DNA from 4 places in the Novosphingobium sp. TK71 genome. Region 4 is predicted to be linked to each of the others. Evidence: riboswitches for the same ligand, from Rfam matches in the RefSeq annotation. Region 4 holds a riboswitch; each other region holds the start of a gene.

Region 1 (7,453 bases), on a different replicon from region 4:
TTGCGGCCGCGCTTGGCTTCGTCCTTGAGGAACTGGGCCGCTTCTTCTTCGGCGCTGCCGCCGATTTCGCCGATCATGATGATCGACTTGGTCTCGTCGTCGGCCAGGAACAGTTCCAGCACGTCGATGAAGTTGGTGCCGTTGACCGGGTCGCCGCCGATGCCGACAGCGGTGGTCTGGCCCAGGCCCGCGTTGGTGGTCTGGAACACGGCTTCATAGGTGAGCGTGCCCGAGCGCGAGACGACGCCGACCGAACCCTTGGAGAAGATGCTGCCGGGCATGATGCCGATCTTGCATTCGCCGGGGGTCAGGACGCCGGGGCAGTTCGGACCGATCAGGCGCGACTTCGAGCCCGAAAGGGCGCGCTTCACGCGGACCATGTCGAGAACCGGGATACCCTCGGTGATCGCGACGATCAGTTCCATCTCGGCGTCGATCGCCTCGAGGATCGAGTCGGCGGCGAACGGCGGCGGAACGTAGATGCAGGTGGCGGTCGCACCGGTCGCGGCCTTGGCTTCGGCGACGGTGTTGTAGTTCGGCAGACCGATGTGGGTCGTGCCGCCCTTGCCCGGAGTCACGCCGGCAACCATCTGGGTGCCATAGGCGAGCGCCTGCTCGGTGTGGAAGGTGCCGGTGGCACCGGTCATACCCTGGGTAATGACCTTGGTGTTCTTGTTGACGAGAATGGACATAGGGGAATCCTAATTCCTGTTCCTGGTGTAGGCCGATTCCGGCTTGGGAAGCGCCATGGCGCAAATTCCGCGAAGTGCAACCGTCCAAGTCGTAAAATCAACGGGCCAGTAAGCCGAGCCCGGCCCGCTCCGGCACTTTGCCGGGCGGGCCGGGCCGGTCAAACGGATCAGGCCAGCGAGCCGTCGATCGCCTTGCAGGCGACCAGCAGTTCCTTGACCGCGTCGATCGAGACCTGGAGACCGGCCTTCGCCTTCTCGTTCAGCTCGATCTCGATGACCTGCTCGACGCCATCGGCGCCGATCACGACGGGCACGCCGACATAGAGGCCGTCGACGCCGTACTGGCCTTCGAGGTGCGCGGCACAGGGCAGGACGCGCTTCTGGTCGCCCAGGTACGATTCAGCCATGGCGATCGCCGAAGCGGCGGGAGCGTAGAAGGCCGAGCCGGTCTTCAGCAGGGCCACCACTTCGCCGCCGCCGTTGGCGGTGCGCTTGACGATGGCGTCGATGCGCTCCTGGGTGGTCTTGCCCATCTTGATGAGGTCGGGAACCGGGATGCCCTTGACGGTCGAGTATTCGACCACCGGCACCATGGTGTCGCCGTGGCCGCCGAGCACGAACGAGGTCACGTCGCGGACCGAAACGCCGAATTCCCAGGCCAGGAAGGTCGAGAAGCGGGCCGAGTCCAGCACGCCGGCCATGCCGACGACCTTGTTGTGGGGCAGGCCCGAGAATTCGCGCAGCGCCCAGACCATCGCGTCGAGCGGGTTGGTGATGCAGATCACGAAAGCGTCGGGTGCGTTGGCGGCGATGCCTTCGCCGACTGCCTTCATCACCTTGAGGTTGATGCCCAGCAGGTCGTCGCGGCTCATGCCCGGCTTGCGGGCGACACCGGCGGTGACGATGATGACGTCGGCGCCGGCAATGTCGGCATAGTCGTTGGTGCCGGTGATCTTGGCGTCGAAGCCCTCGACGGGACCGCACTGCGACAGGTCGAGCGCCTTGCCCTGCGGCAGGCCTTCTGCGACGTCGAAGAGGACGATGTCGCCCAGTTCCTTCTGCGCGGCGAGGTGCGCGAGGGTGCCGCCGATGTTGCCGGCGCCGATGAGGGCAATCTTCTTACGAGCCATGATGCTTGCTTGTCCTTCCCAGAGGCGGGATCGACGGACGAAAAGGCGGCCTGCTGTGTCCCGCTAAAGGCAGGTGCCGGTGTTCAACGAGGGGCGACCTACGCCCCTCAAACCGACATTGCAACCGTGAAAAGCCCGCGCAAAGGGCTGGTGGGGCAGTTTTTACTGATAATAGTTCGCAATTGCAATAGTGGGCGGGAATGCGCGGAAAACGGGCCCGGGAAGCGGGGTTCGGAGCCTGTTTTGCGCAACCCGGCGGGCGCAGATTGCATCCAAGTGTCTCGCACGGCGGTATGACAGGCAAGCGTCGGGGAGGGCGAGTCGCCTTGGAGGAAGGGCAGGCGGTCGCGAGTCACGGCGGCGGCGGCGAGACTGTCAGGCGTTCGTGGTGAGCCGTCTGGCGAAGGCTTCGGCCATGCGGTGATCGAGCTGCCGGCAGATGGCGATCCACCAGTCGCAGGCCGCGATGTCCCCCGCGAGGCGCGCGGCGGCGGCATTGGCGCGGGCATGGGAGGCGGCGGACAGGCCGTGGCGGGCGAAATGGCGCAAGGCTTCGGCGAAGATGCGCTCGTTCGCGGCCAGGGTGGCCGCATCCTGCTGCTGCGCGGTGGCGTGCCCCTCCGTCCGCTGCCGGCGCGTTCGGCGACGAGTGCCGTTGTCGTTGACCGCGCCGAGCGGCACGGATGGACACAGCGCTCGCACGATCACAGGACACGTCCCGCCTTTGGCGGCGGAGAAGCGGATTGCCATGGTATCGGGCCTCTTGTCTTCGGCGTTAGGGGGTGGTGCCGCGACCCCGTTATAGGATTGCAGGCGCTAAGCCTTAATGAGGGCGTATGGTTGCCGAAACCTTGAGAGGGGAATCGGGAGGTTTACTGAACCGGTTGCCCGATCCAGCGCCCGGAATTGGCATACTCGGGCCTGATCCCATGGGCCTCGGGCAGGTTCCTCGCCCGGTATAGCGCCTCGCCGCCCCGTTCGCGCACGTCGCTGGCATAGGCGGGGACGGCGGCCTGCACGAGGGTGGCCGGAGCGGAGGCGGGCTGGATGGCGGTGTCCGGCCGGATCGGGGTTGCCGCCTCGAAGGCGCGCTGCACCGCGAGCGGGTCCAGCGCGGCGTTGGCCACCGCGCTGGCGGCGGAATCGTCATGGCGATGCGGCGCGGCGAGCGGCTCCCCGCCGAAGTAGGCGAAGCGGAAGGCCGAAGGGCTCCCCGCCGGTCCGCTCAGGGCATAGAAGCGGTGGGCGCCGATCGTCGAGAGATAATGGAGGCTCGGCGCCCAGTAGGGATTGACCTGGACGGTGTGGTAATGGGTGGCCAGGCCGACCGGCGCGTAGACGTAGCCCGAAAGCGCCGCGCGGGCGACTTCCTGCGCACGCTGCCAGAAGAAGCGCTGCGGCGCGCGTGCCAGCGACCCGTCGCAGGTGAAGGAGAACTGGCAGCCGGTCGAGCGTTCGGAGCCCTGGTAGACCACGCCGCAGACGGTCTTGGGATAGGCGGGATGGGCCAGCCGGTTGAGTACGACCTGCGCCACCGCGCGCTGGCCGGCATCCGGCTCGCTGGCGGCTTCGTAGTAGATTGCGGCGGTCAGGCACTGGAGCGCGCGGCTGCGGTCCACCCCGGAATTGTCGATGCGCAGCGCGCGGGCGACCGGGCCGGGGCCGGTCACGCCGTCATCGGCATCGGAATGAATGCCTTCGCCGATCCTGAGCACAGGCTCTTCGGCATCGAGATAGTAGAAGGCCGAACCGGGGAAGCTGGCTCCGGCCTGCTCGAAGGGCATCGGCAGGACCGTCTGTTCGGGGGACCGCGCATCGGCGATGGAGAATTGCTGCCAGGAACCCGGCGAGGCGAAGGCGGGCAGTGCCACGGCGGCCAGTGCGGCGAAACCCAGCGACCAGCGCCGGCGCGCGCGGCGTGCGACATGTCGCCGGCCGCCGCGCGCGAAGTGCCCGCGGAAATCGCGGGGACGCGCTTCCCAGGGTTCGAGGCAGGCAGGAAGGGCGGCAGCGGTCACGAATAGTCCTCTCGGCGCGTCCTTTCGGGGGACGGGCGCATCTTGCGCCTAACCCGCTTTGCGGCGCGCGGCATCCCTGCAGATCGGCACGTCCCGAAGCGGTACAGGCCCTGCCGATAGCCTTAATGGCTTAAGAGAATCTTCCGGTTTTCCCGGCGGCGATACCTGGCGCGGCCTTTACCGGCCCTGCTTGCCAATCCTCGCGCCGGACAGTATCGGCGCAAGCGACGTCATGGGTGGCCCGGAGCCGGGCCCCAGGATTGGAACCTGGTGGGAATTTCGGCGAAAGCCCGAAGCTGCCCCCGCAACTGTGACCGGGGAGCGCCCCCTCCACGCGATGCCACTGGGTCAAACCGGGAAGGCGGAGGCGGCGCGGCGATCCGGAAGCCAGGAGACCTGCCCTTGACGGTCGTTCCGCAGCCGGGCGGGGTGTCCCGGCATGCAGCGAGCACGCGCGCATGAGGAAAGGCGCGCGTCTCCGCCATGGACGGCAATGTCGTTCAAGGTTGGAGGAATTACCGTGAAGTATCTGTTTCTGCTGGGGACGGCCCTGTCCGTCGCCACTCCCGCGCTGGCGGACGAAGCCGCAAACGATAGCATCGCAGCGGACGGCATCGTCGTCACCGCGACCCGCACCGAGACCCCGGTGAGCGAGATCGGCCAGTCGGTCTCGGTCGTCACCCGCGAGGATATCGAGCGTACCCAGGCGGTCACCGCCACCGATGTGCTGGCCCGCCTGCCGGGCGTGACCTTCACCCAGTCCGGCGGCTTCGGCCAGCCCGCCAGCGTGTTCATCCGGGGCGCCGAGAATGCGCAGAGCCTCGTGCTGATCGACGGTGTGCGCATTAACGATCCGGGCGATGTCGGCGGCGGCTTCGACTTCGGCAGCCTGACCGTCGGCCAGTTCGACCGTATCGAAGTGGTGCGCGGCTCTTCCGGCGTGCTCTGGGGCAGCCGCGCCATCGGCGGCGTCGTCAACCTCATCACCGCGCGCCCGACCGAGCAGTGGACCGCGCGCGGCCAGGCCGAATATGGCTGGCGCGACCAGAAGCAGCTCGGCGCCTCGGCGGCGGGCAAGGTGGGCCCGGTCGGCCTGACGCTGGGCGGCAACTGGCTCAAGGGCGACGGCTATTCCGCCTTCGACGAGCGCCTCGGCGGCAAGGAGAAGGACGGCTTCGAAAGCAAGAGCGCCAATGCCCGGGCCGAAGTGGAACTGCTGAGCGGCCTGTCCGCCGACGCCGGGACCTACTGGACCAAGGCCAACTACGATTACGACAACACCGGCGCCGATGCCCTGAACGTGGGTATGAAGCGCGACACGGTGGGCTATGCGAACCTTCGCTACAAGGGGCTCGACGGCCGCCTGACCGCGCGCGTGGGCTACGGCCTCACCGACACCCGCCGCATCTCGGACGACGCGGTCTTCGGTCCCTACACCACCAACGGCCGCGCGGACCGCTTCGAGGGGCAGGTTTCCTTCAGCCCGATCGACATGGCCAGCATCCTGCTGGGCGCGGAGACCGAGAAGCAGAAATTCTCGAGCGATTACGCGAAGGACTCGACCTCGATCGACAGCTACTTCGGCATGCTGACGCTGCGTCCGGTCACCGGACTGACCCTGAACGGCGGGCTGCGCTACGACGACAATTCGGACTTCGGCCACAAGACCACGTTCTCGGCCAATGGCGCCTGGGTGATCGGCGGCGGCGAAAGCGCGCCGATCCTGCGCGCCAGCTATGGCGAGGGCTTCAAGGCGCCGTCGCTTTACCAGCTCTATACCAATGGCGGTTTCCGCGCGCTCGATCCCGAGACTTCGAAGTCGTGGGACGTGGGCGTCGAGCAGCCCTTCGCGGAAGGGCACGGGACGTTCTCGGTCACCTATTTCGACCGCAAGACCAAAAACCTGATCGACTACGATCTGGCCGAATGGAACTACTACAATGTCGGCCGCGCCCGCGCGAAGGGCGTGGAACTGGGCATGCAGGTGCGCGACTGGGAAGGCTTCGACATGAGCCTTTCCGCCACGTACCTCGACGCTACCAACGAGGATACCGGCGCCCGGCTCGCCCGCCGTCCCAAGACCAACCTCTACGCCAGCCTCGACAAGCACTGGTCGGACGGCTTCCGCCTCGGCGCGGACTTGCGCGTGGGCGGGGGGCGCTATGACGACGTGGCGAACACCTACTATCTTGGCGGCAATGTCGTGGTGGGCCTGCGCACGGCTTATGACGTGACGCGGAACATCCAGGTTTATGGCCGGGTCGAGAACCTGTTCGACGAGCACTACGAAGTGGTGCGGACATACGGCACGCCGGGCCGCGCGGCTTATGCCGGGGTTCGGGTGAAGATGTGATCCGAGCGCTTTCCCTGACACGGTCGGGACGGGGAAGGCGCAAGGCCCGCCTGCTCGCCGCCGCGCTGGCTCTTGCCGGCCCGGTGGCGGTGCTGGCGGGATGCGGGGGCGGCGATGCGGCCGACGCGCCCGGTTCCGCGAAGGCCGGTGGTCATCCCACGATCGTCTCGCTCAACCCCTGCACGGACGCGATCCTTGCCGAAGTGACAGGGCCGGGCCAGTTGCTGGCGATCTCGAACTACAGCCACGATCCCGAGAGCAGTTCGATGCCGTTGGAAGCGGCGCGTCGCTTCCGGGCGGTTTCGGGATCGGTGGAGGAAGTGGCGAGGATCGGCCCGCGTGTCGTCGTCGCCAGCGCCTTCCTCGATCCCGCAAGCGAGGCGGCGTTCCGGCGGCTGGGGTTCGAGCTGGTCAAGGTTCCGATAGCCTCCGACCTTCGGGCCGCGCGCGAGCAGGTGCGCCAGCTTGCACGGCTGGCCGGGCATCCCGAACGGGGCGAGCGGCTGGTCCAGCGGATCGATGCGGCCGTGGCCCGAAACGCGCCGCCCGCCGGAATGCGGCAAATTCCTGCACTGGTGTGGGAATCCGGTGGACTGGTGGCCGGAGACCGGACCCTGATCGTTGACATGATGGAGCACACCGGCTTTACGAATATTGCCGGCGCGCGCGGCCTCTCCCAGGCCGATTATCTGCCCTTGGAGCATGTGCTGGCGGACCCGCCGCGCGTGGTCTTCGCGGTAGGCGATCCGCTCGCCGAGGAGGACCGAATGCTGCATCACCCGGCGCTTTCCGCGCTGACCAGTACCCGGCGTTTCTTGCTGAGCCGCTCCATCCTGTGGTGCGGGGGGCCAACCATTCCGCGTGCGCTCGACGAACTCGCGGCGGCGCGCCGGGCGCTGGCCTCGCCGGAGCCATTGGGCGATTGGACTGTTTCCCTCAGACCATGAACCTGCGTTTTGTCCTGCTGCTGGCTCTCGCGCTTTGTGTCGCGGTGCCTTTGTCGCTGCTGGCGGGCCGCGTTTGGATCAACCCTTTTTCCCCGGAACTTCAGAACGCATCGATCATCCTCGTGCAGCTGCGACTGCCGCGCGCGGTATTGGCGCTGGTGCTCGGCGCCGGGCTGGGCGCGGCGGGGGCGGCGATGCAGGGCTACCTGCGCAATCCGCTTGCCGACCCCGGCCTGTTCGGCATAGCGCCCGGCGCGGCGCTGGGCGCGGTGCTGAGCTTCTGGACCGGCTATGCCTCGGCGCCTTGGATGCT
Region 2 (7,453 bases), on a different replicon from region 4:
GAATGGCCGGTCTTCCGGGGAATAGGCCAGCGTTCCCTTGGCATATTGCGCGGGATTGCGGTCCCGCTGGACCGAACTGCCCTCATTGCGGACGCGGGCATGAGTGTAGCTTGCCGCGAGGCTCCAGCCGCTTTCCAGCTGCGCCGTCACTTCCGCTTCGGCCCCTTGCGAACGGACCTTGTCGCGCACGTTGATGTAGGTGCCGTTGGGATAGGCCGGATCGTCGTAAGTCGAATCGATGAGGTCGGTGATGCTGCGGTTGAAGTAGGTCGCCTTCCAGCCGAAGCGGACACCCGGCAGGGTCGCCGCGCCGCCCAGCGATGCGTTGAGATTCACGCTGTGCTCGGGCTTGAGGTTCGGGTTGCCGGTTTCGCAGCAGGGGTCGTTGCCGTAGAGCTGGGAGGCGTCGGGCAGGACGAACGAGGTGCCGCCATTCGCCTCCACATAAAGCGCTTCGGCAAAATCGTAGCGGCCCGAGACGTTCCAGATCGTCTTCCTTGCGCCGTCCGTGCGGTTATGCCGCAGCCCGGCGGCGATCCGGCCCTTCGAGGATATCTCGTCGGTCGTGCGGATCTGCGCGATGGCGGCGTGGACCTGTTCGCTGGTCGGCGCGATCAGCAGCACGTCGTCCCGGCCGGAGAAGTTCTGGAAGTCGTAGCCCAGCAGGTACTCCAAACCCCGGTGCGGATGCAGCTTGACCACCGCGCTACCGCCCCAGTCGCGGTAGCCCCAGAACGTGCCTGCCGGGTAGATCACTTGCGGATCGTGATCGGGAAGCGAGTTGCGGATCTGGATGTAGGCGGTCTTCCAGTCGTGGAAATAGCCCTTGAGGAAGAACTGCACGGTGTCGCTGCCGGTATAGTCCAGCCGGGCGCTGGCGATCTCCTCGTTGCGGTCGTTCCGGCTCTCGCGGATGCGGGTGGGCGAAAGGTTGTCGAGCTTCGCCTCGGTGTGTTGGTACTGGAGATTGAGCGCGAGATCGGGGGCGAGGTCGTACTGGTACTTGAGGCCTGCGGACCACAAGTCGTAGCCGAGCCGGCGATCGGTAAGGCTGGGCTGGTAGGCGCTGTAGGGCATGTATCCCTCGGAGCGGTTGCGCGAGGCATAGGCCACGAACCGATGCCCGCCCGCCGCGCCGCGCAGGTAGCCGTCGAAGCTGGTGCCGCCCCACGAATCGACCGAGGCGTTGACCTGCCCGTTGAAGTCGTCCGTGAAGCCGCGCGTCACCACGTTGATGATCCCGGCCGAGGCCTGGGTGCCGTAGAACAGGCTCTCGCCGCCGCGCAGCACCTCGATCCGCTCGATCATGCTGGCGGGCAGGGTGTCGTTGGGCGAGGTACTGCCGTAGAGCCGGTTGTTCAGCCGGATGCCGTCCATCGTCCAGAGCACGTCCTGCGTGCGCGAACCCTGCAGCGAGACATCGACGTAAGTGAACGGCCCGTTGCGGCCGCGAATGTAGAGGCCGGGCACCGAATCGAGCGCTTTCACCACGTCCACTGCGCCGCTGTCGCGAATCTGCCTGCCCTCCACGACGGCCATGTCGTTGCCGTAGCGGGAAAGTTCCTGCGGCAGCGTTTCCTCAAGGCTCTGGCCGGTGACGACGATGGCGCCGTCCTCGCCGTCGCCGTCGGCGCGTTCCCCGGCGAAAACCGGCGTGCTCCAGGCGAGCGCCAGCGCCGCGGCAAGCGCCGCGTGCGAAACCTTTGCGAAATTCATCTTCATTCCCCTGCCGGGCGCCAGCGATCCGAAGCAGGGGACTGCCGTTTGCGAACGGCCGGCGCACCGACCGGCCGGGCGCCCATGGAAAGGCGACCGTTCAGCGCACCGTGCGGCCCCTGCCGCTCGTTCGTCGCTCAGACGGAGAAATCACCGTGCCCCGGCCATCCCCTGGACCAAAGCAAGAGCGACCGGACGCCGGCAGGTCTCCTGGCTCACGGGTCATCGCTTGATGCACGGCCTTCCCAGGCCTCGCAGGATTTAGCGTCCGGCCCAGTGGCTGCGGCATGGGCGCCTTGCCCGCCGCGTGATGTACATCGCGCTCGCCGCTTACAGTTGCAGGGACAGCCTCGGATTCGAAGGCGGCAAAGCCCTCTCACCGCGTTCCCTATTAAGCCTCTTTCGAGGCACCGACGCGATCATTCGCCCGGCTCGTCAGACGAATCCGGGCGGAAGCGCTGGTAGCGGGCGATGCGGGCGGGGGCAATCCTCCATGCGCCAGTCACCGCCGCGGCGTTCGGGATGGAGGGAAATCGGGGGGAGAGCGGGGCGGCGGATCGTCGCCGCCCCGCAAGAGGATGTCAGCGCGCGCCCTCGGCGTAGTAGCGCTCCATGTCGAGGCGCATCTGGTGCAGCGCCTCGGGGTTCAGATAGACCATGTGGCCTGCCGGATAGTACTTGAACTGCAGGTTCTGGCGCAGCGCCGGCGCCAGCATCATGTGCTTGAGGTCGCGCTCGGTCGAGAAGAACGGCGTTGCCATGTCGTAGTAGCCGTTGAGCGAAAGCACGCGCAGGTGCGGGTTGATGCGCATCGCGGTGCTGAGGTCTGCGGTCACGTCGGCGACGTTCTGTTTGCGTCCGGCGGGCGGCTCATGCGTCCAGTCCCAGTCCACCGGGCCGCCCTCGCGCGCGCTCAGGCGGTAGTCGAGATCGGTCTTGTAGCCGAGCGTGGTGGTCAGCTGGTCAAGGAAGCTGCCGACATAGAGGCCGCTGATCGCGGTGTCCGAAGGGTCGTACTCGGGGCTTTCACCGGCCGCATCGGCATCGAGACCCTTGTAGCGGCCGTCGAAGCGACCCACCGTCTCGCGCCCGCCGCGCAGCAGTTCCTTGCGGAAACGGCCGAGATCGACGCGCAGGTTCGCCTGCTTCACATAGTCCACCGAAAGGCCGGTGAAGCGGCTGAGCTGGCGGGCTACGGCGTCTTCCTCTTCCGGGGTGATGTCCTGGCCCTTGGCGAGCGCGGCGGCATAGGCGCCGTTGGCGAACTGGCGGGACTGTTCGACGAACTCGTCCACGGTCGCCGGACGATCCGCCACGCGGCCGTGATACCAGGCGACGGCGGCATAGGTGGGCAGGTAGCCGACGTAGATATTGTCGAAGCCGCTCTGGCGGATGCCGTAGTTCATGATCGACGAAAGTAGCACCACGCCGTTCAGCGCCATGCCGCGATCCTCAAGCTGGTAGGCCAGCGCGCCCGAGCGGGTCGTGCCGTAGCTTTCGCCGAAGATGTACTTGGGGCTGCCCCAGCGCGCGTTCTTGGTGGTGTAGCGGATGATCGCCTTGGCGAAGGCATCCACGTCCTGGTCCACACCGTAGAAATCGGCAGGCTTGGCATCGCCCAGGGCGCGCGAATAGCCGGCGCCCACCGCGTCGAGGAAGACCATGTCGGTGCTGCCGATCAGGCTGTCGGGATTGGGGCCGACGTCGAAGGGCGCGGGGCGGACGGCTTCGGGGTTGCCGGTGCGCACATGGTCGGGCGCGAAGCTGCCCATGCGCAGCCAGAGGCTCGCCGAGCCGGGGCCGCCGTTGTAGAAGAAGGTGACGGGGCGGTTTTTGCCCGGCGCGGTATAGGCGGTGTAGAACACGCTCGCGGTGGGCTTGCCCTGCGCGTCGCGGATGGTGAGGGTGCCAGCGGTGGCGGTATAGGCGATCGCCTTGCCGTCGACCCGGGCGGTGCCCTTGCTGGTCTTCGTCACTTCTTCGACCGGGGCGCTGGCCCAGTTCGCGGCCACCGCTTCGGCGGTCTTCTCGGCGTGCTGCTTGGCAGCGTCGGGAGCGTCGGACTTCTGGGCCAGCGCCGGCTGGGCCAGCGCGATCAGCGAAGCGAAAGCGAGGGTTGCGGGGGCCAGGGGCGAGGGAAGCCTCATCGAAATTCCTTTGTTTTTTCGCGAACCGAGCTGCTTTTCCTAACGGCTCGCCTCACGCGGGCAAGGCTTCGCCGCAGGGAAAACGCCGGTTTTCCCGAAAATCGTATACCGGGCGCCTGAGGCTCAGGCCTTGCGCGCGATGGAGGCGAGGCCCTTCGTCAGTTGCAGCAGCCCGTTGAGGCGGGACTTGGGATCGCCCCATGCGCGCTGCACCACCAGCTTGTTGTCCGGCCGCAGCTTCACCGTTCCCTGAAGGCGCTCGGCATAGGCGATGAGGCCCATCGGGTTGGGGAAGCTGTCGTTGTGGAAGCTGACCAGCGTGCCGCGCGGGCCGACGTCGATCTTGGCGATATGCGCCTCGATCGCCTGCCGCTTGATCTGGATGAGCTTCACGAGGTTCGACGTGGCGGAGGGTAGCGGGCCGAAACGGTCGATCATCTCGGCCGAGAGCGATTCGATCTCGTCCTTGCCCTCGGCATCGTTGAGGCGGCGATAGAGCGCCATGCGCACCGCAAGGTCGGGAACGTATTCCTCCGGGATCATGATCGGCGCTTCGACCGTGATCTGCGGAGACAGCCCCGAAGTGTCCTTCTCCAGCCCCACGCCGCCCGCGCGGGCGGCAAGGATCGCGTCCTCCAGCATCGACTGGTAGAGTTCGAAGCCGACTTCGCGGATATGGCCGGACTGTTCGTCGCCCAGCAGGTTGCCCGCGCCGCGAATGTCGAGATCGTGGCTGGCAAGCTGGAAGCCCGCGCCCAGCGAATCGAGGTCGCTCAGCACCTTGAGGCGCTTCTCCGCCACTTCCGAGAGCGCGCGGCCTGCGGGCGTGGTGAGATAGGCGTAGGCGCGCAGCTTGGACCGGCCCACCCGGCCGCGCAGCTGGTAGAGCTGGGCCAGGCCGAAGCGGTCGGCGCGGTGGATGATGATGGTGTTGGCACGCGGAATGTCGATCCCGCTTTCGACGATGGTGGTCGACAGCAGGACTTCGTACTTGCCTTCGTAGAAGGCGCTCATGCGCTCTTCCACCTCGCCGGCGCTCATCTGGCCGTGGGCGGATATGGCCTTTACCTCGGGGACGTGCTTGGCCAGCCATTCCTCGACTTCGGCCATGTCGGTGATGCGCGGCACGACGATGAAGCTCTGGCCGCCGCGATGGTGTTCGCGCAGCAGGGCTTCGCGCATCACCATGTCGTCCCATTCCATCACGTAGGTCCGCACCGCGAGGCGGTCCACCGGCGGGGTCTGGATGGTCGAGAGTTCGCGCAGGCCCGACATCGCCATCTGCAGCGTGCGCGGGATCGGCGTGGCGGTGAGGGTGAGGACGTGAACGTCTGCGCGCAGCTGCTTGAGGCGCTCCTTGTGATTGACGCCGAAACGCTGCTCCTCGTCGACGATGACAAGGCCGAGGCGCTTGAAGTTCACCGATTTCGAGAGGATCGCATGGGTGCCGCAGACCACGTCCATGGTCCCTGCGGTCAGCCCGTCGCGGGTTGCCTTGGCTTCCTTTTCGGGCACGAGGCGCGAAAGGCGGCCGACTTCGAGCGGGAAGCCCGCGAAGCGTTCGGCGAAACCGGAATAGTGCTGGCGCGCGAGCAGGGTGGTCGGCGCGACCACGGCAACCTGTTGTCCCGCCATGGCGGCCACGAAGGCCGCGCGCAGGGCCACCTCGGTCTTGCCGAAGCCGACATCGCCGCAGACCAGGCGGTCCATCGGCTTGCCCTCGGCCAGATCGCCCAGCACGTCGTCGATGGCGTGTTCCTGGTCCTCGGTTTCCTGCCAGGGGAAGCGGTCCACGAACTGGTCGTAGGAGGACTTTTCGGGCAGCAGCGCTGGAGCGACGCGCAAGGCGCGCTCGGCGGCGGTCTTCATCAGTTCGCCCGCGATCTCGCGGATGCGTTCCTTGAGTCTTGCGCGGCGCTTCTGCCAGGCTTCGCCGCCCAGCTTGTCCAGCGCGACACCTTCGCTCTCGCTGCCGTAGCGCGAGAGCACGTCGAGATTCTCGACCGGGATGTAGAGCTTGTCGCCGCCCGCATATGTCAGCATCACGCAGTCATGGGGAGACTTGCCGACCGGGATCGACTGGAGACCTTCGTAGCGGCCGATGCCGTGGTCCATGTGGACGATCAGGTCGCCGGGCGTCAGCGCCGCCAGTTCGGCAAGGAAGGCGTCGGAATCCTTGCGCTTCTTCTTGCGGCGCACGAGACGGTCGCCGAGAATGTCCTGCTCGGTGACGACTTCGACGGCATCGCTCGAGAAGCCGGTTTCCAGCGGTAGCACCAGCGCGGCGCTGCGGCCCTGCACGGCAAGGCCGAGCGCTTCCTGCCAGGTATCCGCCAGCTTGGGTTCCGGGCCCTGTGCCTCGCCAAGGATCGAGACGAGACGCGCGCGGCTGCCGGTGGAATAGGCGGCGAGGATCGCCTTGCGGCCGAATTTCGCCACGGCATGGAGATGCCTGGACGCCGCTTCATAGGCATTGTCGCCGCGCGCACGCTCGGGCGTGAAGTCGCGGGCATTGCCGAAACCGAAATCGATGACCTTGGCGCTTTCCGGCTGCGCGAAAGGATCGGCGCGGTGGACCGGGAAGGCGGATACCGCCTGTTCGAATTCCTCGCGCGAGAGATAGAGCGCGTCGGTTGCCAGCGGGCGGTACGATCCCGCCTTCTGGCCCGAGGTTTCGAGACGGGCCTTGTGATAGTCCGCGATGTCGGTGAAACGCTCGTCCGCGGCGCCGAGCGCGGGACTGTCGATCACCAGCAGGTCGTCGTCCGAAAGGTGATCGAACAGCGTGACCAGCCGGTCCTCGAACAATGGCAGCCAGTGTTCCATGCCCGCAAGGCGGCGGCCGTCGCTGACCGCCTGATAGAGCGGGTCCGCCGTGGCATTGGCGCCGAACATCTCACGGTAGCGGCTGCGGAAGCGCTTGACGCTGTCATCGTCGACCAGCGCCTCGCTTGCCGGGAGCAGCAGGTGTTCGGGCACCGATCCGGTGGAACGCTGGGTGCCGGTGTCGAACAGGCGCAGCGTTTCCAGCTCGTCCCCGAAGAAATCCAGCCGCAGGCCGCCCGAACCGTTTTCGGAATTCAGCCCCGAAGGCACGATATCGAAGATCGACCCGCGCACCGCGAATTCGCCCGCGTCGATCGCGGTGTCGCTGCGCTGGTAGCCCTGGCGGCGCAGCAGCGCGATCAGGCTTTCGTGGCCGATATCGAGGCCCGGCTTCAGCAACCGCACCGATTCGCGGATGCGGAACGGCGTCAGCACGCGCTGGAGCACGGCATTGGCCGTGGTGACCAGCAGCTGCGGGCCGGTGCGCTTCAGCTGGAGCCGGTGCAGCGCGGCCAGACGGCGGGCGCTGACCGAAAGGGCAGGGCTGGCGCGGTCGTAGGGAAGGCAGTCCCACGCGGGAAATTCGACCACATCCAGTTCCGGCGCGAAGAACTGGGCGGCATCCGCCACGGCGCGCATGGCGCTTTCATTGTCGGCAATGAAGACCGCGCGGCCGGCTTTCGCGGAAGCGTCCGCCGCCCGGGCTATGTCGGCCATGACCAGCGGCTGGGCACCCCGCGTTACCGACGAGAGCGTAAGGGGCG
Region 3 (7,453 bases), on a different replicon from region 4:
CCGCGATCTGCGCGGCAGGAATGCTGGACCGGCGCAAGTCCGAAGAGATCACCCGATCGAACGCCAGCCCGCCCGAACGCGTGACGCAGCGCGCCACGCCCGCCGGGGTCGGCGCATCGTCGCGGTGGCCGAGCAGCAGGCCCGGCTCCTGCGGCGCCCCATGCCGCATCAGGTGGACGAGGATCCCGCTCACGCCTGCGCCGTTTCCGCGTCCCTGCCCGCATTCTTGCCCGCAACCGCCGCTTCGGCGAACGTCGCCATGCCATTGTGCGCGGCGATCGCCGAACGCACGATCTGCGCCGCCACCGCCGCGCCCGAGCCTTCGCCCAACCTCATGCCCAGTTGAAGCAGCGGATCGAGGCCGAAACGATCGAGCAGGCGGGCATGGCCCGCTTCCGCCGAACAGTGCGCGGCAAGGCAGTGCGCCAGAAACGCGTCATTGTCGGCGAGCAGCGGCGCCATCGCCGCGCAAGTGATGAACCCGTCGAGCAGGACCGGCACCCGCAAGTGCCGCGCCGCCAGCACCGCGCCCGCCATGGCGGCGATCTCCCGTCCGCCGAGACGGCGCAGGGTCTCGAAGGCGGTGCCGCAATGCCGGCCGTGCAGCGAAAGCGTGGCCGCCACCGCCGCCGCCTTGCGCGCCAGCCCGTCATCGTCGAGCCCGGTGCCTCGCCCGATCCAGTCCGCCGCCTCGCCCCCGAAGACCTGCGCGGCGAGCGCGGCGGCAGGCGTGGTGTTGCCGATGCCCATCTCTCCCACGAACAGCAGTTCGGTATCCGCCGCTACCGCAGCCGCACCGGCGTTGAGCGCGGCCAGGCAATCCCCCTCGCTCATGGCGGGCAGGCAGGTGATGTCGCCGGTCGGTCGGTCGAGATCGAGCGGAACCACCGCAAGTTCGGCCCCGCAGGCCGCGGTCAGCGCATTGATCGCCGCGCCTCCGGCTCGGAAGTTGGCGACCATCTGCACCGTCACTTCGGGCGGATAGGCGCTCACCCCGCGTGCGGCGACGCCGTGGTTGCCTGCGAAGATCACGGCGCGGATCAGATCGGCGCGCGGACGTTCCCGGCCCTGCCAGCCGGCCATGAACACCGCGATCTCCTCCAGCCGGCCGAGCGAGCCCAGCGGCTTGGTCAGTTCCGACTGGCGCGCGCGGGCGGCCTCGGTAGCCGCCGCATCGGGCGCGGGAAGCCGGGCGAGTGACGCCGCGAAGGCGGCAGGATCGGCGAAACGGATCATGAGCAGATGAAACCTTCAGGCGGGGTGCGGGTGATGAAGTGGCCTTTCACGCCCTGCGGCCACTCCCGATAAGGCACCTGGCCTTCCTCGCTGGCGGCATGGCGCACGGCATATTCGAGGATCGCACGGGCAGCCTGCTCGTCCGGCGCGAAGTCACCCAGCACATAGCCGAGCTTGCCCGGCGCCCGGATCGCCACGGTGCAATGGCGCTGGCAGGCGAAGAGGCAGGGCATCTCGTGAACGGCAACGCCCTGCAGGTCGGGCTCCGCTGCCTGCACGTCGCGCATGGCCTCGGCCAGCAGCGCACCGCCGCGCTGGCCGTTTTCGTCATCGCGTGCCTCGGCGGAGTGGCGGCATGTGCTGCACACCAGCACGGCGGGACCGGGTTCGACGGGGCGCAGCATCAGAACCGGCTCCTCAGCCCGAGGTACAAGGTGCGGCCGAGCGTGCCGTAGCCGCTCACGGTCTCATAATTCTCGTTGCCCACGTTTTCGATACGTCCTTGAAGAATCAGGCCTTCCCTGGCCTGCCACTGCGCGCGCAGGTCCACCAGCCAGTAGTCGCCGAGCATGGCGGTGCCGGTGGCGGCGTTGTAGCTCTCGCCCGAATAGCGCGCGGCAACGCTGGCGCGCAGGCCCTGCGGCAGGTCCACGCCGGCCTCGGCATTGGCGAGGTGCCGGGGCACGCGCTGGAGCTGGCGGCCGTAAGTGCTGCTGCCCGCTGTGCGGTCCTCTGCCTCTATCAAGCTGTAGTTGCCCTGGGCGAAGAGGATGCCCCATCTGGCCGAAGCCGCCAGTTCCAGCCCGCGCGCGTGGCTCGCCTTGACGTTGGCGTAATAGCCGAAGCGCGATGTCGTGGTGCCGGGAACGTAGCACACGTCCGGCAGGGCGCCGCTGGTCGGGCAATAGGCGAAATCGATCAGGTTGTCGGTGTCCCGCTCGAACCAAGTCGCGGAAAGGCGCAGCACTTCGCCGAAACCCTGTTCCGCGCCCACTTCCCAGCCCCGGGCCTTCTCGGGCCTGAGATCCGCCGCGCCATAGAGGCTGAACAGCTGATAGAGCGAGGGCGCCTTGAAACCCTCGTCATAGCTGGCGCGCAGCACCGTGGCGCCGGCGTTGGGCGTATAGACCGCGCCCGCGCTGAACACCGTGCTGCCGCCGAAGCGCGACTGGTGATCGTAGCGCGCGCCCCCGTTGAGCGTCAGCCCGGCCAGCGGTGTCAGGCGCAGTTCGCCGTAGACGCTGTCCGTATCCGCCGTGGTGGGCGTGAGAACATAGGCCGCCGTGCTGTTGGAGGGCGAGGCGGTGGTCATCCGCTGCTCCTCGCGCTCGGCGCCGAACACGGCCTGCACCTTGTCCGAGAACGCGTAAGTGCCCTGGTACTCGAAGCGGCGCACCCGGCCATGGGCGTCGAAGGTGATGGGGCGGATCGTCCGCGCGGGGTCGTAGTTCTCGCGGTCGGTCTCGGTCTGGAGCAGGGCGACGCGGTTGGCCAGCCTGCCGCCCGCCAGTTCGAAATTGAGCCCGGCATAGCCCGACCATTCCCCGGTCCGGCCATAGGCCCGTGAATCGCCCGAGGTGCCGTCGAAATCGTTCTTCGAATCCGACCAGTAGCCGCGCAGGTCCAGCGAGACGCCCGGCGCGACGCGGAAGGTCATGGTGCCGCTTGCGGAACTGCGCCGGTAGCCATCGTCCTCGGTGCCGTTGGAGCGGGCCGAGATGCCGTCGGTGGTGAAGCGGGAGGCGGAAATCCGCCAGTCGATCGCCTCGGAGGTGCCTCCCACCCCGGCGCGGGCCGAAACGGTATCGTGGGTTCCGGCCTCCAGCGCGAAGCTGCCTTCCAGCGGCTCGGTGGGACGGCGGGTGCTGACATTGACGACCCCGCCGATGGCATCGCTGCCCCACAGGATAGACTGCGGCCCGCGCAATATCTCGATGCGGTCGATATCGTCGACGAACAGGTTGGCGAAACCGTATCCCCCTGCCGTCGAGGAGGCATCGGACAGGCGCATCCCGTCGATCACCATGACGCCCTGCCCGGCATCGGCGCCGCGAATGCGCAGCGAGGTGGTGGTGCCGTAGCCACCGTTGCGCGACAGGCTGATGCCTGGCGTGCGCAGCAGCGCGTCGGTCAGTGCAATGGGCTGGGCGGCAACGATCTGCGCCTCGTCCAGCACGGTGACGGTGTCGGCCACCCGGTCGGCCGCAACCGGCGTGCGCAGCGCGGTAACGACGATGCGCTCGCCGGAGGACGCGGCATCGGCCGCCTCGGCCAGCGCCGGGAGAGGGTGACAGGCCAGCGCAAGAGCAAGGGTGCTGGCGGCGGGTATTCGGCAGTTCACGGCATATCCTTCAAGCGAGCGTCGAACCCGGCCGGGTCGGCACTCGCGCGAAAGGCGGCAGTCGTTCGGCAGGCGACGACAGGCCCTTTCGCGCCGGGAGCCGGCACGGCAGTGGCTGTCGTTGCGCGAGGATAGCCCCGTTCGCCCGGCTCACCCTGTCCGGTCGAAGAACGACTGCGGCAGGCAGGTCTCCTGGCTCACGGGTCAATGCCGTTTCGGCCGCCTTCTCAGGGATTTGCACCCCCAATGGCGAAATGGCCGCACGGCTCTCCGCTTACAGTTGCAGGGGCAGCCCGGGTCTTGAACCCGCGTTCCCTTTTGATCCCCTCGCGGGGAACCTGTCGCAGCGGCGGCCCTATCGGGTGGCGGTCCGGCGTGCAAGAGCGCGCTGCTTGCGCAGCCTTGCGAAGTGCCATAGGTCCGGCCGCCGGAAGGGGGGAACCGAACCATCATGCACCACTGCCGAGCCTTTCCGTCCGGGCGATATCCGTGCCTCCGCGCGGTGGCTGCCCGATGACCGCCTGCCCCGCCCTGCTCGTCGCCGCGCCGTCCTCGGGACAGGGCAAGACGCTGGTGACTGCCGCCCTCGCCCGCCGCCATGTCCGTGCCGGGCGCCGGGTGCGGGTGTTCAAGTGCGGGCCGGACTTCCTCGACCCGATGGTCCACGAGATCGCCAGTGGCGCGCCCGTCCACCAGCTGGACCTGTTCATGTGCGGCGAAGACCAGTGCCGCGCGCTGCTGCACGAAGCAGCGCTGGAGGCCGACCTGATCCTTGTCGAAGGGGTGATGGGCCTGTTCGACGGCACCCCGTCCTCCGCCGACCTCGCCCGGCATTTCGGCCTGCCGGTGATGGCGGTGATGGATGGTTCCTCCATGGCGCAGACCTTCGGCGCGCTCGTCCACGGTCTGGCGACTTACCGCGACGATGTGACCCTCGCCGCCGTGCTCGCCAACCGCGTGGGCAGCGAACGCCATGCCGAACTGCTGGAACGCGGCCTGAAGGAAGGCGTGCAATGGCTCGGCGCGATGCGGCGCGACGAGGGTGCCGGCCTGCCCGAACGTCATCTCGGACTGGTGCAGGCCGGTGAAGTCCCCGATATCGAAGCGCGGATAGACCGCGCCGCCGATCTCCTGCCCGAAAGCGCCCTGTGGCTGCCGGAACCGGTGTCCTTTCCGGCCGCGCCCCGCTGCGCCGCTCCGCCGCCCTCGCTGGCGGGCCGGCGCATCGCCGTGGCCCGGGACGAGGCGTTCGGGTTCATCTACCCGGCCAACCTCGCCTTTCTCGAAAGCGCGGGCGCCCGGCTGTCATTCTTCTCGCCCCTGCGCGACACGGCGCTGCCGGAATGCGACGCGCTCTGGCTGCCCGGCGGCTATCCCGAACTTCACCTCTGCGCGCTCACCGCGAACCGGACGATGATCGGGGCCATACGGGAGCATTTCCTGGCCGAACGCCCGATCCTCGCCGAGTGCGGCGGCATGCTCTACGCCTGCGAACGGCTGGAGGACGCATCAGGCACGAGTGCGCCGATGCTGGGCCTGCTGCCTGCGCAGGCCAGGATGCAGCCCCGGCTTGCCGCACTGGGCATGCAGGAAGCCGAACTCGGCGGCCACGCAGTCCGCGGCCACACGTTCCATTACTCCAGGCTGGAAACCGGCCTTGAACCCGCAGCGCTCGCCCGCACGCCGGACGGGCGCAAGGGCGAGCGGATTTTCCGGCAGGGCTCGCTCACTGCGAGCTACATGCACTTCTATTTTCCGTCGGCGCCGGAACTGATCGCGGCACTTTTCGGCTAGGCAATCGCCGGCAGCTTCGCGAGGTGCTTGTCCAGCGTGATCGGATAATCGCGAATGCGGACGCCCGTCGCGTTGTAGACCGCGTTGGCCACTGCCGCCCCCACGCCGCAAAGCCCGAGTTCGCCCACGCCCTTGGCCTTCATCGGCGAGACCTTGTCGTCCGCCTCGTCCAGGAACACCACTTCCTGATGCGGGATGTCGGCGTGGACCGGCACTTCGTATCCGGCAAGGTCGTGGTTGACGAAGAAGCCGAAACGCTTGTCCACCGCCAGTTCCTCCATCAACGCGCCGCCCACGCCCATGGTCATCGCGCCGATCACCTGGCTGCGCGCGGTCTTGGGGTTGAGGATGCGCCCGGCCGCGCAGACCGCCAGCATCCGCCGCACGCGGACTTCGCCGGTATAGGAATCCACTGCCGCTTCCACGAAGTGCGCGCCGAAGGTCGATTGCTGGAACTTCTTGGCGAGATCGCCCCACTGCATCGTCTCTTCGGCAACGAGTTCGCCCGATTTCGCGGCATCGGCCAGCCGTGCCGAACGGTTGCCCGCGCGAATCTCGCCATCGGCGAATTCGGCCGCCTGCGGGTCCATGCCGAGTTGCTGCGCCGCCATCTCGCGCAGCTTCGCGCAGGCCGCGTAGACCCCCGAAGTCGCGCTGTTGGCGCCCCATTGCCCGCCCGAGCCCGCCGAGGCCGGGAACGAGGAATCGCCCAGCTTCACGCGCACTTTCTCCACCGGCAGGCCCATCATCTCCGCCGCGGTCTGGGCGATGATGGTGTAGGAGCCGGTGCCGATGTCGGTCATGTCGGTCTCCACCGTGACCATGCCGTCACCCGACAGGCGCACGCGCGCCGCCGAAGTCATGTTGATGTTGTTGCGGAACGCCGCCGCCACGCCGAGCCCGACGAGCCAGCGCCCGTCACGCACTTGCGCCGGTCTGGCGCTGCGCCGGTCCCAGCCGAAACGCCGCGCGCCGTCCTCGAGGCAGCGCACCAGGTTGCGCTGCGAGAACGGCCGCTCGGGATGCTCGGGATCGACCTGCGTATCGTTGAGCACGCGGAACTTCACCGGGTCCATACCCAGTTTCTCGGCCATCTCGTCCACCGCGATCTCCAGCGCCATGAGCCCCGGCGCCTCGCCCGGCGCGCGCATGGCATTGCCTTCGGGCAGGTCGAGTTCGGCCAGCCGCAGGGCGGTGAGGCGGTTCGCACCGGCGTAGAGCAGCTTGGTCTGCTGCGTCGCCCCTTCCGGCCCGCCGCCGGGCAGATCGCCGGACCAGCTTTCGTGGCCGATGGCGGTCAGCTTGCCGTCCTTCGTCGCGCCGAGGCGGATACGCTGGATCGTCGCCGGACGGTGCGTGGCATTGTTGACCATGAACGGGCGCGGCAAGGCGATCTTAACCGGCCTTCCGCAAGCCTTGGCGCCCAGCGCGGCCATCACCGCATCGGCGCGCAGGAACAGCTTTCCGCCAAAGCCGCCGCCGACATAGGGAGACATCACGCGCACCTTCTCCGGCGGCATCTTGAACGTCGCCGCCAGTTCCCGCTTGTTCCAGGCGATCATCTGGTTCGAGGTCCAGAGCGTGAGCGCATCGCCTTCCCACCAGGCGATCGTGGCAAACGGCTCCATCATCGCGTGGTTGTGATCGGGCGTGGTGTAGGTCTGGTCGATCTGCACGGGAGCCGCGGCGAAAGCACCCGCGAAGTCTCCGGTGTGGGTATCGGCATCGTTGCCGGTCAGCGGCTGGGCGCCCGGCTTCTCCTTGGCGAGATCGAAGCGTCCCGCCGCGCGCTCATACGTGATCCGCACCGCATTGGCGGCAGAGCGCGCCTGTTCGAAGCTTTCCGCCACCACCACGGCAAGGGCCTGGTGGTAATGATCGATATTGGGCCCGCCCAGCAGCTTGGCGGTGTTCATGCTGCCCTTGCCCAGCGGCTGCGCGTTCTCCGCCGACACGATGGCCAGAACGCCCGGCATCCGCCGCGCATCGTCCGCGTTGAACGTGGCGATACGGCCCTTGGCGATCCCGGCACCGATCACGAAGCCATAGGCGGGCTTGCCCGGCACCTCCCGGTGCTCATAG
Region 4 (7,453 bases):
CGGCGATCGAGGTAAGTCTCGATCGCTTCCCACATGCGCATGACGGTTCCGTCGGGCTCAAGCCGGGTCAGCGAGCCTTTCTTTACCGAACCGTCCACGACGACCATCTCGTTGACGAGCTGCGGGTTCGCGAATGTTGCGCGCATGGCAGTCAGGTGGTCGCCGCGATGCGTGGCGTAGGAATTGAAGTCCTCTTCCGGCACGCCCATTTTCGTGAGGTATTCGCCCGCCGCCGAACTCGCGAGGATGGCGTTGGAGGGCGAGAGGTGGTCGGTGGTGATATTGTCCGGCAGGACCGCCAGTGGGCGCATGTCCTTCAGCGTGCGGGAGACTGCGGCAAGCGCGCCGACGCCTTCGGTATCCCAATAGGGCGGACGGCGGATGTAGGTGGATTGCGGGCGCCAGTCGTAGAGCGGGCTGGCTGCGCTTCGTCCCTGCGGCGCGAACATCGGGTCGTAGACCTCGCGGAACTGTGCGGGCTTCACCGAGGCGGAGACGATGGCATCGATTTCCTCGTCGCTGGGCCAGAGGTCCGCGAGACGAATATCCTTGCCGTTAGCCGTGCCCAGCACGTCGTTCTCGATGTCGAAGCGCATCGTGCCGGCCAGCGCATAGGCGACCACCAGCGGCGGCGAGGCGAGGAAGGCCTGCTTGGCGTAAGGGTGGATGCGTCCGTCGAAGTTACGGTTTCCGGAGAGGACAGCAGTGGCGTAGAGATCGCGCTCGATGATCTCCTGCTGGATTTCGGGATCGAGCGCGCCCGACATGCCGTTGCAGGTCGTGCAGGCATAGGCGACGATGCCGAAGCCGAGCTTTTCCAACTCGGGAAGGAGGCCCGCTTTCTCCAGATACAGCCGCGCGACCTTGGATCCGGGCGCGAAGGAGCTTTTGACCCAGGGCTTGCGGACAAGGCCCAGTGCATTGGCTTTCTTCGCAACGAGGCCAGCGGCGACGACATTGCGCGGGTTCGAGGTATTGGTGCAGCTGGTAATCGCCGCGATGATCACGGCGCCATCGGGCAGCAGGCCTTCGCGTTCCTGCGCGATCGCCTTGTCCAAATCGACGGCGATGCCGCGCTCCTCCAGCGCCGAGGTGGGCAAGCGGCGGTGTGGGTTGGAGGGCCCGGCCATGTTGCGGACGACGGTCGACAGGTCGAACTCCAGCACCCGCTCGTACTCGGCATTGCGCAGATCGTCGGCCCACAGGCCGGTGAGCTTCGCGTAGTCCTCGACGAGACGGACATGCGCGGGGTCACGGCCGGTCAGCAGCAGGTAATCGATCGTCTGGCTGTCGATATGGAACATCGCTGCCGTTGCGCCGTATTCCGGGCACATGTTGGAGATCGTGGCGCGATCGCCGATCAAAAGGCTGTCCGCGCCTTCCCCGTAGAACTCCAGCCAGGCGCCGACGACGCGGCTCTGGCGCAGGAACTCGGTGATCGCGAGGACAATGTCGGTGGCGGTGATGCCCGGCTTGCGGCGGCCGATAAGCTTCACGCCGATAATGTCCGGCAGCCGCATCATCGAGGCGCGGCCGAGCATGACCGTCTCTGCCTCCAGCCCGCCGACGCCGATGGCAATCACGCCGAGCGCATCGACATGCGGGGTGTGGCTGTCGGTGCCGACGCACGTGTCAGGGAAAGCGACGCCGCCCCGCACCTGGATGACCGGCGACATCTTCTCAAGGTTGATCTGGTGCATGATGCCGTTGCCGGCAGGGATCACATCGACGTTCTCGAAGGCGCTCTTGGTCCATTCGATGAAGTGGAAGCGGTCCTCGTTGCGGCGATCCTCAATGGCGCGGTTCTTGTCGAAGGCCTGGGCGTCGAAGCCGCCGAATTCGACCGCGAGCGAGTGATCGACGATGAGCTGGGTTGGCACCACAGGATTGACCTTGGCCGGATCGCCGCCCTGATCGGCAATGGCATCGCGCAGGCCTGCAAGATCAACAAGCGCGGTCTGACCGAGGATGTCATGGCAGACGACACGCGCGGGATACCATGGGAAGTCGAGATCCCGCTTGCGTCCGACGATCTGGATCAGCGCATCGTTCAGCAGTGCCGTGTCGCAGCGCCTTACAAGCTGTTCGGCAAGCACGCGCGAGACATAAGGCAGCGTGTCGTACGCGCCGGGGTGAATGGCGTCGATCGCGGCTCGGGTGTCGAAGTAATCGAGCTTTGTACCGGGCAGGGGTTTGCGGAAGACGGTGTTCATGCCGCCCTTATCCGCATGGTTCGCGGCCCGCGAAAATGGCTGAAAAGGCGAAGTTTTGCGGACTGGGCGCTGCAAATCTGCAAATTTTGCGAACCTTGCGGTTCCGGCGACGTGAGCTCAAATTCGGAAAATCATATAAAGATATCTTTATATCAGTCTTGACATTCGCCGCTTCTGGTGCTCTAACCAACGATGTCGAGGTTCCCCGCTTCAGGCATGACGGCGGGGCTAAGACGGGAAGCCGGTGGTGTTCGAAAGGACGGAATCCGGCGCTGCCCCCGCAACTGTAAGCGGCGAGCGGAAGTCCCAATTCGTGTCACTGGCTCTTCGCAATAGAGCCGGGAAGGCCGGGACTGAAGCGATGACCCGTGAGCCAGGAGACCTGCCTTCGGCGCCATAACTTTCCTCGGACGGGGGTTCCTCCGGTGGATCGCGCTTGAAGCGGGCTTCGTGGCATAGGCGCCATGCGGGTCTGTGCACCTCCTGCGCGCTCTTCATTCGGACCTTTCGCCCGGCAAATGCAGGTGATCGGTCGATGTTTCCAATTCTGTTCTGCTCCGTCCCGCACCGACGAATGCGTTGGCGCGCCGTGTCTGCGGGGCTGATCCCCGCCTGACGCGGCGCGCGCGCCAATCAGATTTTCCATTGCGAATGACCATGACGGACCGGCCACCACGCCGGCCCGAAGGAGATTTTGCGCGCCTGCAGCGGGCGCCAGATGCGGTCCTTTGCCGCGTTGGCACTGGCCGCGAACTGAAAACTGCAGACCCAATCCGAGCGGGCCGCCGCGCCATTCAGGACACAGAGCCATGAACAACCCAGACTTCCTATTCAGTATCAAGAGCATCTGCTTCGACGAGGATTATCGTCCTGCAGATAATACGCGCGTCACCACCAACTTTGCCAATCTGGCCAGAGGGGAAAGCCGTCAGGAAAACCTGCGCAAAGCCCTGGCCATGATCGACAATCGCTTCAACGCCTTGGCGCATTGGGATAATCCAGAAGGCGATCGTTATGCCGTCGCCCTGGATATCATCTCCGTTGAAATGAAGGTCGACGCCGCCGGTAGCGGTAACGCATTCCCGATGATCGAAATCCTCAAAACAAGCATTGTCGATAAGAAAACCGGCGAACGCAGCGAGGGCGTCGTCGGGAATAACTTCTCCTCATACGTGCGCGATTACGATTTCAGTGTTCTGCTACCAGAGCACAACAAGGGGAAATCGGCATTCGGCATTCCGGATGACTTCGGCGACTTGCACGGCAAGATCTTCAAGAGCTTTCTGCGTTCGGATGCCTACAAGGGGCACTTCAAAAAGCCGCCGGTGATTTGCCTGAGCGTCTCAAGCAGCAAGACCTATCGTCGCACCGAGAACGAGCACCCCATCCTGGGCGCCGAATACCAGCAAGACGAGTTCTCTTCGACCGATCGGTACTTCGCCAAAATGGGCCTGAAGGTTCGCTATTTCATGCCCCGAGATAGCGCCGCGCCGATGGCGTTCTACTTCGTCGGCGACTTGCTCGGCGACTATACCAACCTTGAGCTTATCAGCACCATCAGCACAATGGAAACGTTCCAGAAGATCTACCGGCCCGAGATTTACAACGCCAATTCTGCTGCGGGTAAGGTCTATCAGCCGAGCCTGAAGCATCAGGACTATTCGCTCACCCAGATTGTCTATGACCGGGAGGAGCGGAGCCGCCTTGCTATTGAGCAGGGTAAGTTCGCCGAAGAACAATTCATCAAACCACACCAAGCCATTCTCCAGCAATGGTCGGCCAATTGCGTCCTTTGATCAGTCAAGAAATCACAAGGTTATCCGATATGAAGAGACTGTTACCCACATCGACCGCCGGTAGCTTGCCCAAGCCATCCTGGCTCGCGCAGCCCGAGACGCTTTGGTCGCCATGGAAGCTGGAGGGCGAGGAACTGATCGCCGGCAAGCAGGATGCCTTGCGACTGGCGGTGGACGATCAACGGCAGGCGGGCATTGATATCGTCGGCGATGGTGAACAGACGCGCCAGCATTTCGTCACGACCTTCATCGAGCATCTTAGCGGTGTCGATTTCGAAAAGCGCGAAACCATGCGGATTCGCAATCGCTATGATGCGAGCGTGCCGACGGTTGTGGGCGCGGTAGCCCGCCCAAAGCCGGTATTCGTCGAAGATGCCAAATATCTGCGCACGCAGACCGATCAGCCGATCAAGTGGACACTTCCGGGCCCCATGACGATGATCGATACGCTTTACGATGCCCACTACAAAAGCCGCGAAAGGCTGGCCTCAGAATTTGCAAAGATCCTCAATCAGGAAGCGAAGGAACTGGAGGCCGCCGGCGTCGACATCATTCAGTTCGATGAGCCGGCGTTCAACGTGTTCTTCGATGAGGCCAATGACTGGGGCATCGCTACCTTGGAGAAGGCCGCCGAAGGGCTAAAGTGCGAAACGGCTGTGCACATCTGCTATGGCTATGGCATCAAGGCCAACACGGACTGGAAGAAGACGCTGGGATCCGAGTGGAGGCAGTACGAGCAGACCTTCCCCAATCTGCAGAAGTCCACGATCGATATCATCTCGCTGGAATGCCACCATTCCCACGTTCCGATGGACCTGATCGAGCTCATTCGCGGCAAGAAGGTGATGGTCGGGGCCATCGACGTCGCGTCCGACACGATTGAGACTCCGGAGGAAGTCGCAGAAACCCTTCGGCGAGCCCTCCAGTTTGTGGATGCCGAAAAGCTCTATCCTTCCACCAACTGCGGAATGGCTCCCCTGTCTCGCCGCTTGGCAAGAGGGAAGCTGAATGCCTTGGGCGCAGGCGCGGCAATCGTCCGAAAGGAGCTCCTGGGCAAGTAAGCTGCAGAACACGATATTCGAGATCGGTGGCGGAAGTTGGGCGGCCGACCGGGGCTGAGGACCCGGTGGCCAGCTTGGTAGCTGTTTCGGCCAGCCAATCTTGCGGATCGGCTTTCGGGATCTTCAAAATGGGCACTAGACGACCGACGTGGCAGCGCCAACGGACGGCGCGTTTGTTACTGCGTAGCGTCTGAAATCGACACTGTGACGCGGCGGAGCTGTCCGTCGCGAATATCTCAATGCTGGCCATCCATCGTCGTTAACGGTTCTGTGAATGTGGGGCGGCTATCAGGGTGTGAAAGCGAGTTGTTGAACGACGCTATGTCGGCGAAAGGTATAGAGCGGATGATTGGCCTGCGCATTTACACGCACAGGAGGTGTTGCGAATAAGTCGCAATATCGCTAGTTCATTCGAATGTCCGCGTCCGACACCATTGATGTTCGGCTTCTTTATGTGGAGCACGGCGACTGGCTGCGCAGCTGGTTGCGGCGCCATATCGGCATATCCCATCGCGCTGCGGACCTCGCGCAGGATGCTTTCTGCCGCATTCTCTCGCAACGGGAACTCCGACTGGAACAGCACCCGCGTCGATATCTCGCCACGGTAGCGCGCCGCCTGGTCATCGACGAAACACGTCGGGAACGCGCGGAGCGTTCTTTCCTTGAGGCGTGGAGTCTCCTGGTGGGGCAGCACTACGAACCCTCAGCGGCGGAAATGGCCGAGGCGATCGAGGAGCTCGCGGCGATAGCGCGATTGCTGGACGAACTGCCAGCCAAACCGCGACGCGCGTTTCTGCTTCATCGTCTGGATGGCCTTAAATATCGGGAGATCGCCGCCGAAATGGGGGTCTCGACCAGCATGGTCAAACAATATGTCTCAAGGGCTCATGCGCATTGCTATGCAGCCGCATGGCTTGCGACTTGAGCGAGCAAGCTTCCGGAACCGTCATCGAGCAGGCCGCCTGGTGGCAGACCCAACTCGCCGACGACGAACTGCCCGAGCACGAGCGGGAAGCCTTCGCGGCGTGGATCGACGCATCCCCCGAACACCGGCTGACTTTCGAGCGCATGTCCGTTCTGGCTGATCGCATCGAGGGGCGCTCGGATATCCATCGGCAGGCGATCCGCTCGCTTGCGAAGACGCATCGTTCGCGCCTGGTGGGCGGTGTGCTGACCGTTGCACTTCTTCTGGGCGTCGGGCCCCTGACTCTGCGACAAACCCCGGTACGCATCTGGATGGCCGACTATCGCACCGCAACGGGTGAACAGCGCTCGGTAAAGCTGGCAGACGGTAGCCAACTGCAACTAGACACCGACACCGCAGCCAATGTCGACATCGCCGGAACACCGCGCAATGTTGAGTTGTTGCAGGGCGCAGTCTTCGTTGAAGTGGCGCATGTGCCGGGCCGTCCTTTCGAGGTTCGCACCCGCGACGGTTCGGCACGCGCACTGGGCACGGCCTATTCGGTCCGCAAGGAACGGGACGGCACCGTTGTGGCCGTGGAACAGTCGCAAGTCGAAGCCTGCACGCCGGAAAGGCACCAGTGCCTCATACTGCACCCGGGCCAGCAGGCGCGTCTGTCGCCAACCGGGATCGAGCGGCTGGCACCCGTCGATCCCGACAGTCTGCGCGCCCGGGCCGAAGGCTTGCTCACGGTGGAGGACGCCCCGCTTGCCGAAGTGCTGGGAGAACTGAACCGCTATCGCCGGACGTCGATCCGGTTTGCACCGGAGGCGATCGCGGACCTGCGTATTACCGGCGTTTTCCCGCTGCGAGACAGCGATGAGGCGCTGGCCACCATCGCTAACTCCATGCCCGTACTGATCGACCGCGCCGATCCCGAGCATCCGGTCGTGCGGCGCGCGCGCTGATTTTTTCGCACAATCCGCTGTCCCTTTTTCCTGTTGCTCCGTCCGGGAGGGTGAAGATGCATCCAACAGGAGGAAGAATGCCCGTTTCCAAAGAACGGTCGCTTCGGCGAACCGCGATAGCCCTGCTTGCCCTGACACCCGTTTCGATGACGAGCGTACCTGCAATGGCGCAGGTTACCGCCGAACAGAACTACGATATCGCGGGAGGCTCGCTCGGGGCGGTGCTCAACCGGTTTGCGCGTGCCAGCCATATCGGCCTGTCCGTCAATGCCGATCTCACGCGCGGGCGGCACAGCAAGGGCGTGCGCGGCGTCCGCCGTCCCGATCAGGCGATTGCGATCATCCTTGAGGGAACGGACCTCAGGGCGCGGTCCGACAGCCGGGGCGGCTTCATCATCGAGCAGGTGCCCTCAGCGGCAGTTTCGGCGTCCTCCGCCCCTCGGCAGGCCGAGCAACGGGCCTCCCGCCGCCGCGCCGGCCCCGAACAGTCTCAGCCGGTTGCCGACGATAT

The links. A riboswitch is a leader RNA that binds a small molecule or an ion and turns the genes downstream of it on or off. The one in region 4 is predicted to bind cobalamin.
Region 1: it holds a riboswitch for cobalamin, as region 4 does, so the genes downstream of both, ACXJ16_RS01090 (TonB-dependent receptor domain-containing protein) here and ACXJ16_RS22110 (DUF1852 domain-containing protein) in region 4, are expected to answer to the same signal.
Region 2: it holds a riboswitch for cobalamin, as region 4 does, so the genes downstream of both, ACXJ16_RS06940 (TonB-dependent receptor plug domain-containing protein) here and ACXJ16_RS22110 (DUF1852 domain-containing protein) in region 4, are expected to answer to the same signal.
Region 3: it holds a riboswitch for cobalamin, as region 4 does, so the genes downstream of both, ACXJ16_RS15630 (TonB-dependent receptor plug domain-containing protein) here and ACXJ16_RS22110 (DUF1852 domain-containing protein) in region 4, are expected to answer to the same signal.

The regions. Positions count from the first base shown of each region.
Region 1 covers NZ_CM143962.1:253,223-260,675, forward strand. The annotation lists gene sucD (succinate--CoA ligase subunit alpha) at 1-692, opposite strand, end outside; gene mdh (malate dehydrogenase) at 860-1,822, opposite strand; gene ACXJ16_RS01080 (hypothetical protein) at 2,198-2,572, opposite strand; gene ACXJ16_RS01085 (cell wall hydrolase) at 2,695-3,840, opposite strand; cobalamin riboswitch at 4,058-4,258, shown strand; gene ACXJ16_RS01090 (TonB-dependent receptor domain-containing protein) at 4,334-6,193, shown strand; gene ACXJ16_RS01095 (ABC transporter substrate-binding protein) at 6,190-7,140, shown strand; gene ACXJ16_RS01100 (FecCD family ABC transporter permease) at 7,137-7,453, shown strand, end outside.
Region 2 covers NZ_CM143962.1:1,504,292-1,511,744, reverse strand. The annotation lists gene ACXJ16_RS06940 (TonB-dependent receptor plug domain-containing protein) at 1-1,716, opposite strand, end outside; cobalamin riboswitch at 1,900-2,144, opposite strand; gene ACXJ16_RS06935 (S10 family peptidase) at 2,298-3,863, opposite strand; gene mfd (transcription-repair coupling factor) at 3,987-7,453, opposite strand, start outside.
Region 3 covers NZ_CM143962.1:3,297,893-3,305,345, reverse strand. The annotation lists gene ACXJ16_RS15645 (histidine phosphatase family protein) at 1-193, opposite strand, end outside; gene cobT (nicotinate-nucleotide--dimethylbenzimidazole phosphoribosyltransferase) at 190-1,236, opposite strand; gene ACXJ16_RS15635 (DUF1636 domain-containing protein) at 1,233-1,640, opposite strand; gene ACXJ16_RS15630 (TonB-dependent receptor plug domain-containing protein) at 1,640-3,577, opposite strand; cobalamin riboswitch at 3,743-3,934, opposite strand; gene ACXJ16_RS15625 (cobyrinic acid a,c-diamide synthase CobB) at 4,091-5,371, shown strand; gene paoC (aldehyde oxidoreductase molybdenum-binding subunit PaoC) at 5,368-7,453, opposite strand, start outside.
Region 4 covers NZ_JBSZKA010000001.1:1,378,181-1,385,633, reverse strand. The annotation lists gene acnD (Fe/S-dependent 2-methylisocitrate dehydratase AcnD) at 1-2,213, opposite strand, end outside; cobalamin riboswitch at 2,395-2,618, shown strand; gene ACXJ16_RS22110 (DUF1852 domain-containing protein) at 3,023-4,009, shown strand; gene ACXJ16_RS22105 (methionine synthase) at 4,039-5,070, shown strand; gene ACXJ16_RS22100 (sigma-70 family RNA polymerase sigma factor) at 5,486-5,995, shown strand; gene ACXJ16_RS22095 (FecR family protein) at 5,992-6,942, shown strand; gene ACXJ16_RS22090 (TonB-dependent receptor) at 7,020-7,453, shown strand, end outside.